DNA from 3 places in the Alteromonas sp. McT4-15 genome. Region 3 is predicted to be linked to each of the others. Evidence: predicted binding sites of a transcription regulator. Region 3 holds the regulator's gene; each other region holds the start of a gene.

Region 1 (3,169 bases), on a different contig from region 3:
GCGTCCGCGATAGAAGTACACACCCATATGTAGCATGAGTTTTCTGTTACTTTTCGTACAATAGGCCCTGCAATGACAAGTGGAAGTTGCTGCGTAGAAATGACTAAACCCTCTAAGTACACATTTACAAACCTTTACCTTACTCTTTTTTGTCTATAAACGGTATGCTGGATATACTCCCTTACAATTTAGAAGCAGAATGTTTCAAAAAGGAATCTTTTAGCATGTTAAGAAACTCGATGTTTACTGCTTGTGTGGTGTTGGCAATCTCTGCCTGCAGTGAGCCTAAGGACGTTGTTATTGCTCCCCAAAAGACCGATCTTACTGAGGTCTCAGTGGGTCAATGGATCAAAGACAGTAGTGGAAAGGTCATGTTTGATCCTCAAACATCCGGTTTAGTGGAAGTAGGCGGGCAACTTATCACGATTGCTGATGCCAGTGCTGATGTTACACAGCAGTTGAAGTTACATACGATTGACCCTGCCAGCGCTACGCTTACGCATTCAAGTGCCACATTTTCATTTTCTAATGCAGTCAGACGCAGTTGCTTCTACACGTACTTAAGCTCACAACCCGATTTAGAAGCGTTAGCCGTAGATCCTCGCGACCCCAAGATTATTTATACCGTAACAGAAGACGCTACTCGCACAGGTGCTTTAAGCCCGCGCTGTGAATCTAAGTACGAGGCTACTGGCTCAACAGATTATCCAACACTTTTGGTTAAACTAACGCAAAAAGACAACGGCAGCGTTGAAATGAGCGATGTACGCCCGCTTCAGTTTCCTATTGATTTTGAGGTAGGTAACTTCCCCAATGATGGCATTGAGGGGTTAACCATGGATAGTGACGGTACGCTTTATATTGGCCTAGAAAAAGATAAAGCGGGTCAACCTAGAATCTTTACACTTAATATTGGCGATGATTTTTGGTCATCTAGCGATTTTGCCAGTGTGTCAGATCCTCAATTACGTCTTCCCGTTTTTACTTCGGGAAATCATCCTATTAACGGACTTGCGCTTCACATCACACAAAGCGGTGACGTATTTTTGCTCGCGGCTGCACGCAATGATAATGAACTTTGGGTAATTGACAGTACAAAACAAAAAGCCACAAAGCGGATCCCCATAACGTTTAAAGTTAACGGCGGCGAAGCGTGTGGTGAGTATCTCATGGATAATGCGTCAATGGAGGGGCTTGTTGTGGTTGATTCAACGCTATGGATAATTAACGATCCATGGGAAAAAAACTACATGAAAAACGCTACCTGCGAAGCCGATACCCCTCGGTACGAAGATCTTGCACCTTTGTTATTCCCGCTTACATTAAAAGCAAGTTGGTTTGAGTAGTTTTTACCTATTAGTCGGGTAAAAAAGGGTTGTTAGTACAACCCTTTTTTAATTTGTGAAGAACAGCTTTAAGCGTGCACTTGCGTTGAGTAATGTGATTAAGCGTCGCTTCTTAAACGAGATGCAAATGTCTTCTTAAATTTTGCTAATTTAGGCGCAACAACCATTGAGCAATATTGGTTCTGAGGATTGTTTTTAAAATAGCTCTGGTGGTATTCCTCAGCAGGGTAATAATTATTGATTGCGACAATTTCTGTGACTACCGGATCTGGCCAAATGGCATCTTCAGTAATTTCTGCAACAATTTTTTCAGCTTCTGCTTTTTGCGCTTCATCGTGGTAAAAGATAGCACTGCGATACTGTGTACCCACATCGTTACCCTGTCGATTTAGCTGTGTAGGGTTATGTAATGCGAAGAAGATTTCCAGTATTTCGCGGTACGAAATAATATCGGCATCAAAATTTATTTGTACCACTTCTGCATGGCCGGTATCACCTTTGCAGACTTCTTCATAGGTTGGATCTGCTTTTTCTCCGCCAGCGTACCCAGATATTGCATTATCAACACCTTCTACTGTGTTGAAAGCCGACTCAATACACCAAAAGCAGCCGCCTGCGAGCGTTGCAACTTGCTTGTTAGCCATAATAAAACCTCAATAAAAATCAACTTGCACTAGTGTGGGTGCGAGAGCCTTACAACTCAAGTCATCCAAGCCTGTTTTTTTAGCGTATAAACGAATAATTAATTATAAAAAATCAACCCTGCGAGTTTACATGCAGGGGAATCGGTATCCCAAGTAGCATGGTCATCAGGCCAACTAAGTAAAACGTGAATAACAATAGCTCAACAACGTATTTTGTAAGAGCGCTAAGTGTAAATAATTCAAAGGTGGTTTCGTGATTATTTTCTACGATAGCTATTGCCCATTATGTATGGCAGAAATGAGGCATCTGAAAAAGCGAGATAAGCATAATCGGCTTACACTGGTTGACATTCAGGCTCCTGATTTCGCTTCTCGTTACCCTTCGCTTGATTGGCAAGCACTAAATGCGCGCATACACGGGATGACCGACGACGGTATTGTAATAACAGGCCTAGATGTCACTCATCTGGCTTGGAAAGCGGTGGGAATGGGCTGGCTATATGCTCCGCTTCGCTGGCCTGGTATACGCATTATCGCAGACGCCGTATACAACATTTTCGCAAAACATCGCTATACGATTTCATACTGGCTAACAGGTAAAAAACGAACCTGCGAACGCTGTGTACCCGGAGAAAGTAATGACAACTAAAACACTTATAGTCGGTGCTTCTGGTGGAATTGCATCGGCACTTATTCATCAATGTGCTTCGCGAGGTGACGATGTAATTGCGGTGACTCGTGGCAGTGTCTCTACCGATAGTAGTGCTTCAAACATAATGTATGTTCAATTAGCCGAACAAGACGATAAACATATTGCATCGTTTATTGAACAGCTTAGAGAAGACGATGTCGTGTTAAATACGGTGATAATAACCACTGGTTTTCTTCACGATGAGAATAAAAACATACACCCTGAAAAACGCTTAGAAGATGTGCGTGAAGACGCACTTGAAACATACTTCGCGGTAAATACCATCATTCCTTCGCTATGGATAAAGCACTTGGTCAACGTTATGGATAAAAACGATGCAACCTTAGTATGTTTAAGTGCGCGGGTGGGAAGTATTTCCGATAACGGGTTGGGAGGCTGGTATGGTTATCGCGCCTCAAAGGCGGCGCTTAATATGTTTGTTAAAACGGCGTCAGTTGAATATCAACGCAGGCTTAAACATGCGCTTC
Region 2 (3,169 bases), on a different contig from region 3:
TCGTGTTTGCGTCATACGAAGATGACCGTTTTAGTAACTTTAATTACCAGTCAACAATTGCAGCGGGTTGGAACCAAAAAGTGCTTCAAACTAAAAAGCACACGCTAGAATACTCAATCGGTCCGGGTTATTCATTTGTTGAAACTCAGGAAGATGAAAGTCAGAACAGTGTCATCGTTCGTGCTTCAACCATTTACTCATGGAAAATTTCAGATACGGCGAAGTTCACACAAACAGCCAGTACCGAAGTGGGTGAAGAGAACACGAAGTCACGTGCAGAATCTGCGCTTACTGCAACAATTAGCGGTAACCTTTCAATGCGCTTATCTTTCAAGCTAGATCACAACTCGCAAGTCGCAGAAGGTGTCGAGAAGCTTGATACTGAAACAGCGGTTAGCTTGGTATACAACTTCTTCTAAGCCAATAGTGGCTAATTGTTAGATATAAAAAAACGCTGCATTTGCAGCGTTTTTTGTTTAAGACGTAGTGCCCAACAATTAATGAAGAATACGGGTTTTTATCGTACCTTCAATTTGTTGCAATTCGGCCAATGCCTCATAGCCACGGTCTTCTTTTACATCAACTACCACGTAACCAATTTCAGCATTGGTTTGTAGGTATTGCGCTTCAATATTGATATCTTTCTGCGCAAATGCTTGGTTAATTTGCGTTAAAATACCAGGCTGGTTTTTGTGAACATGCAATAAACGCGAGCGTCCAGTGTGCTCTGGCAACGATACTTCAGGGAAGTTAACCGCAGATAACGTAGAGCCGTTGTCACTGTATTTGGCCAGTTTACCCGCTACTTCAATGCCGATATTCTCTTGCGCTTCTTGTGTGCTACCACCCACGTGCGGCGTTAGAATTACATTGTCGAATTTACGCAAAGGAGATTGGAATTCTTCGGTATTCGACTTAGGCTCAACAGGGAATACGTCGATAGCGGCCCCATTTAAATGGCCACTCTCAAGCGCATTTGCCAGCGCTTCAATATCTACAACCGTACCGCGAGATGCATTAATCAATATGCTGCCAGGCTTCATTTGTGCCAGTTGTTCTGCCCCAATCATATTCTGTGTTTGTGGTGTTTCTGGTACGTGAAGAGAAACCACATCTGACGTGTTAAGAAGCTTTTCAAGCGACTTAACTTGGGCTGAATTGCCCAGTACCAGTTTATCTTCAATATCGAAAAACTGAACGCGCATACCCAAATGTTCGGCAAGTATACTCAATTGCGTACCAATGTGACCATACCCAATAATACCAAGTGTTTTACCGCGTGCTTCATAAGAACCAACCGCTGTTTTTTCCCACTCGCCACGGTGCGCTTTTGCATTTTTGCTGGGCACTTGACGCAATAGAAGAATAATTTGGCCAAGTACTAATTCTGCTACAGAGCGGGTATTTGAGAACGGCGCGTTAAATACGGGAATACCTCGGCGCTGCGTTGCTTCAAGGTCAACTTGGTTTGTACCAATGCAAAAGCAACCAATGGCTACTAGCTTTTGAGCTGCTTCAACGACTTTCTCTGTAATTTGGGTACGCGAGCGAATACCAACAAAGTGGGCGTCTTTGATTTTCTCAATTAGCTCATCTTCTGGAAGCGAGGTTTTAAGAAACTCAATGTTGCTATAACCATTACTTTTAAGGGTTTCCAATGCACTTTGGTGAACGCCTTCTAGCAATAAAATTCGGATTTTATCCTTCTCTAATGAAACTTTGCTCATGAACTCGCTATCTCTCGCTGATGTAATGTGGGCAATAACTACGTTTTTGTAGGGTTGCTACCAGTATATATTCACCACTAGGGCCGCTTTATACGTTGAGTGGTCTTAACTCACTTCATTATGATAGGCGTCGTCGATTATCTTCAAGGCCATCTAGACGTCTAAACGAAAGCTATCAGAAAATAGCCAAAGATAAAAGTGGTAATTGTGCTAACACTGCACCCAGCGTGTGTGCGCAGTGTCAGCAAAAAGGCTATTTATATGTATCAACACCCGCATCGGTAGCTGAAAGGACAATGTCTGCGCCACGAAGCGCGAATATACCGTTCGTTACTACACCTGGAATATTATTGATTTTTTGTTCAAGCTCTCGTGGGTTTAAAATTTCAAGATTGTGAACATCAAGAATTACATTGCCATTGTCGGTGACCACACCTTGTCGATATTCAGGATCACCACCAAGTTTCACTAACTCTCTTGCAACGAATGAACGTGCCATCGGAATAACTTCAACAGGCAGTGGGAATTTACCCAAAACAGGCACACGTTTACTCTCGTCAACAATACACACAAACGTTGTGGCTGCACCAGCAACAATTTTTTCACGGGTTAGCGCTGCACCACCACCTTTTATCATATGCTTGTGCTCAGTCACTTCGTCAGCGCCGTCGATATACACAGAAAGGTCACTTACTTCGTTAAGTTCGAAAACTTCAATGCCCAGTGCTTTCAAGCGCTCGGTAGATGCTTCAGAGCTTGATACTGCGCCTTCTATTTGGTGTTTTATTTTGCCGAGTTCTTCAATAAAAAAGTTAACGGTTGAGCCTGTACCAACACCAACAATACTGTCTGGTTTTACGTAGGCAATAGCCGCTTTTGCCACGGCCTGTTTCTTTGCATTCTGATCCATAGGGTTACTCTCTGGGTATTTTTGCTTGCAGTGTAACCGATAAAATAACGTGAACCCACCTAAACGAGTGGATATTTTGACAAGAACTTAAAAATGAAAAACGCAGCAAAACAAATTTTGCTGCGTTGGGGAAAGGTCAATATGCCCTCGTGCTTACACCTTAGCTTCTGGCAGTCTTAATTGCATTTGTTGAGGCACTAGCTTTAATACCCAGCGACGGCAGCTATGCCAATACGCTGAAAGCAGAAGCAGTGAAGTACCAATGCACAGACCTGTGATAGCAAAGCTTGAAGACACCATGCCAAAGTCTTCCATAAGTGCTGAGAAGGTGTAAACCACATAGGTCAGGGCCGAAACCATAATGGCACGACGGTCAACGGCGATAGATATGATGGCAAGTAGCACGTACAGAGCCAAAACAATAAGCGAGATAAACAGATCGCCGCTACCTTCAAGCACGCCTAGACTTTGAAATATAGGGTGTACAATCATTGGCGCCGAAATAAGGTGCAGCCAAAATGCAACGTCTGAA
Region 3 (3,169 bases):
AAAAGCTATTTATCCGTTTCCGCGCACTCCAAGCATGTGACAAATGGCATAGCTCAACTCACTGCGATTAAGCGTGTAGAAGTGAAAATGTTTAACGCCTTCTTTTGCCAACACTTTAACTTGGTCCATGGCAATGTTGGCACCAATAAGGTTACGTGTTGCTTGGTCGTCCTCATCTAATCCGTCGAACATTTTATGTAGCCAACCCGGTACGTGCACATTGGTAAACCCGGCAAACTTCACCAAAGTTTGGTAATTGGTAACGGGTAATATTCCGGGCACCAGGTCTAGGTCTACCCCTGCGGCGGCGGCACGGTCTCTAAAGCGTAAGAATACGCTGGTATCAAAAAAGAACTGTGAAATGGCTTCTGTGGCGCCCGCTTCAGCTTTGCGCTTTAAATTCAGTAGATCGAATTGAGCGTTAGGTGCTTCAGGGTGTTTTTCAGGATACGCTGCAACTGAAATGTCAAAATCAGCCACGTCTTTTAGCAATGCGACTAAGTCTGACGCGTACATTTCTGTTTTATCGACACCCGGTGGTAAGTCACCACGCAGGGCAACGATACGGCGAATGCCGGAGTCCCAGTAATCTTGTGCAATTTGCTTTAACTCTTCACGGCTTGCATCAACACAGGTTAAATGCGGCACAGCTGCTACGCCTGTTTGTTGTTGAATGCGCTTTACCACATCGTGTGTTCTATCGCGCTCGCCACTGTTTGCACCATAGGTTACTGACATATAACTTGGTTTTAGCGGCGCAAGACGCTCAACTGATTTCCAGAGTGTTTTTTCCATGGCTTCGGTTTTCGGTGGGAAAAACTCAAAAGACACATCAATATCACGCAGCTCTGATAGTGACTGATTTAATGCATCGATACCCTGTGCGTAAGAAACCATGGCTTATTCTCTCAAAATAGTAATCATATAGACGTTTAGACGTCTAAATTAAAGAATATATGTCTAGACGTCAAGAGGTTTACACTGCTCAATTGACCTTTTCGTGAACTTGTTTAGAATTTCTATTCATAACATAAATAAGAGTAGACCGAGTTAGTACAATGGCAGAATGGAACGGTAAATATATTCACCCCTACGCAGAGCATGGTAAAAAGAGCGAACAGGTTAAGAAAGTCACTGTTTCTATACCCATTAATGTGCTTAAAGCGTTGACAGACGAACGCACTCGTCGGCAGATAAATAATTTACGACACGCAACCAATTCAGAGTTGCTGTGCGAAGCATTTCTACATGCATTTACAGGGCAACCCCTGCCCAATGATGATGATTTGAGAAAAGACAATCCTAATCGCGTGCCGGCAGAAGCTAGACGTATTATGGAAGAGATGGGCATAGACCCTAGTTTCGAGAATGACGTGACAGAAGACGCGTAAGCAAATACTCAACAATTGTTGGCTATAGATAATGAAAAACGGCGCTTAAGATAAGCGCCGTTTTTATTAGTTGTTATTCAGCATTTGGTGTTTGCACGATGCGCGCTACACCAGACTCAATAGCGGCTTTTGATACCGCAGACGCGATACGTTCACACAAGCGAGGGTCCATAGGCTTCGGGATAATATAGTCCTTACCAAACGTCAAACTCTCACTTTTACTTGCCGCAAGTACCTCTGCTGGCACCTCTTCTTTAGTGATAGCGCGCAGCGCTTCAACCGCGGCCACTTTCATCTCATCGTTAATGGCTTTAGCACGTACATCCAGAGCACCACGGAAGATGAACGGGAAGCACAGTACGTTGTTTACTTGGTTCGGGTAGTCCGAACGGCCAGTGGCCATAATTAAGTCTTTGCGTACTTCGTGAGCAAGTTCAGGCTTTATTTCTGGGTCTGGGTTTGAACAAGCAAACACAATTGGGTTTTCAGCCATTAATGCTAACGTTTCTGGAGGCAGTACATCTGGACCAGAAACGCCTACAAATATATCAGCGCCTTCCATCACGTCTTCAAGAGTGCGCTTGTCAGTATTATTTGCAAAGAGCTTTTTATGTTCGGTTAAATCCTCGCGACGAGTGTGAATAACCCCTTTTCTATCGAGCATGTAAATACGCTCGCGCTGCGCGCCGCACTTAATCAGTAGCTCCATGCATGCAACAGCCGCTGCGCCTGCGCCCATGCATACAATCTTGGCGCTCTCTATCGACTTACCTTGAATTTCAAGGGCATTAAGCATACCCGCAGCGGTAACGATAGCTGTTCCGTGTTGATCGTCATGGAACACAGGGATATTACAGCGCTTGATAAGTTCTTGTTCTATTTCAAAACATTCTGGCGCTTTGATATCTTCTAAGTTAATACCGCCAAACGTGTCTGCAATGTTGGCTACCGTGTTAATAAACTCTTCGGTAGTTCTGTGCTTAACTTCAATATCAATGGCATCGAGTCCAGCGAAGCGTTTAAACAAAAGCGCTTTACCTTCCATTACAGGTTTAGATGCTAAAGGTCCAAGATTACCCAGTCCTAAAATAGCAGTACCGTTACTAATAACAGCAACCATATTGCCTTTCGCAGTATACTTATAGGCGTTATCAGGATCTTCAGCTATTTCTCTGACAGGCTCGGCAACGCCGGGACTATAGGCGAGTGCAAGATCGTCAACGCTATCAGCCGGGGTAGAAAGCTCCACGCGAATTTTTCCCGGCGTGGGTTTAGCATGGTAATCAAGTGCGCGTTGTCTAAAATCTGACATGTAAAATGGTATCCTTAGATGTAGGGTTCATCGGTGTCTTCGCTCACGCCTTGTACGCATTTTTATCGTTGTTATTGTTAATGTTACAGCAAGGGTTACACGACGTTTTTGTTAGAATTAATCCAGCCTTAGCTGATGCACAGGCAATAGTAAGGTATTATTCACAAAATTAATACTCACTATATCGCTTGTTGATCGCAACTCTAACACAGCCTTTCACTGTGTACATATCTGATCAGAATTCTCATGTACCAATGTAGGTGACGCGTACTTATTAGACCAGTAATATAGCGCTATAATTGCCATTCATATGATTTATTAATGACATCAACCTCATACGCATACTGTATTTTTAAATGTGGGGATGTGGGTAACAAAAACAGTCTTACGCAGTTGGCTGTAATCGTTCAGGAGAAGTATTTGTGACGGATAGAAAGCTTGTTAACGTGCTTACCGATGTGTGCGA

Evidence for each region. The regulator MetJ, encoded in region 3, represses methionine synthesis genes. The targets are predictions, from matches to a motif close to TAGACGTCTAGACGTCTA.
Region 1: msrA (peptide-methionine (S)-S-oxide reductase MsrA) is a predicted target of MetJ. The motif match lies at 2,070-2,087, and genes of this name have one in related genera.
Region 2: serA (phosphoglycerate dehydrogenase) is a predicted target of MetJ. The motif match lies at 1,874-1,891, and genes of this name have one in related genera.

What each region holds. Positions count from the first base shown of each region.
Region 1 covers NZ_JAJALG010000015.1:31,417-34,585, forward strand. The annotation lists gene LHL20_RS12060 (alkaline phosphatase family protein) at 1-122, opposite strand, end outside; gene LHL20_RS12065 (hypothetical protein) at 225-1,346, shown strand; gene msrA (peptide-methionine (S)-S-oxide reductase MsrA) at 1,445-1,990, opposite strand; gene LHL20_RS12075 (thiol-disulfide oxidoreductase DCC family protein) at 2,244-2,639, shown strand; gene LHL20_RS12080 (SDR family NAD(P)-dependent oxidoreductase) at 2,629-3,169, shown strand, end outside.
Region 2 covers NZ_JAJALG010000002.1:92,156-95,324, reverse strand. The annotation lists gene LHL20_RS02255 (DUF481 domain-containing protein) at 1-419, shown strand, start outside; gene serA (phosphoglycerate dehydrogenase) at 498-1,727, opposite strand; gene rpiA (ribose-5-phosphate isomerase RpiA) at 1,981-2,637, opposite strand; gene LHL20_RS02240 (hypothetical protein) at 2,791-3,169, opposite strand, start outside.
Region 3 covers NZ_JAJALG010000027.1:53,658-56,826, forward strand. The annotation lists gene metF (methylenetetrahydrofolate reductase) at 10-897, opposite strand; gene metJ (met regulon transcriptional regulator MetJ) at 1,059-1,391, shown strand; gene LHL20_RS16030 (malic enzyme-like NAD(P)-binding protein) at 1,465-2,703, opposite strand; gene LHL20_RS16035 (hypothetical protein) at 3,126-3,169, shown strand, end outside.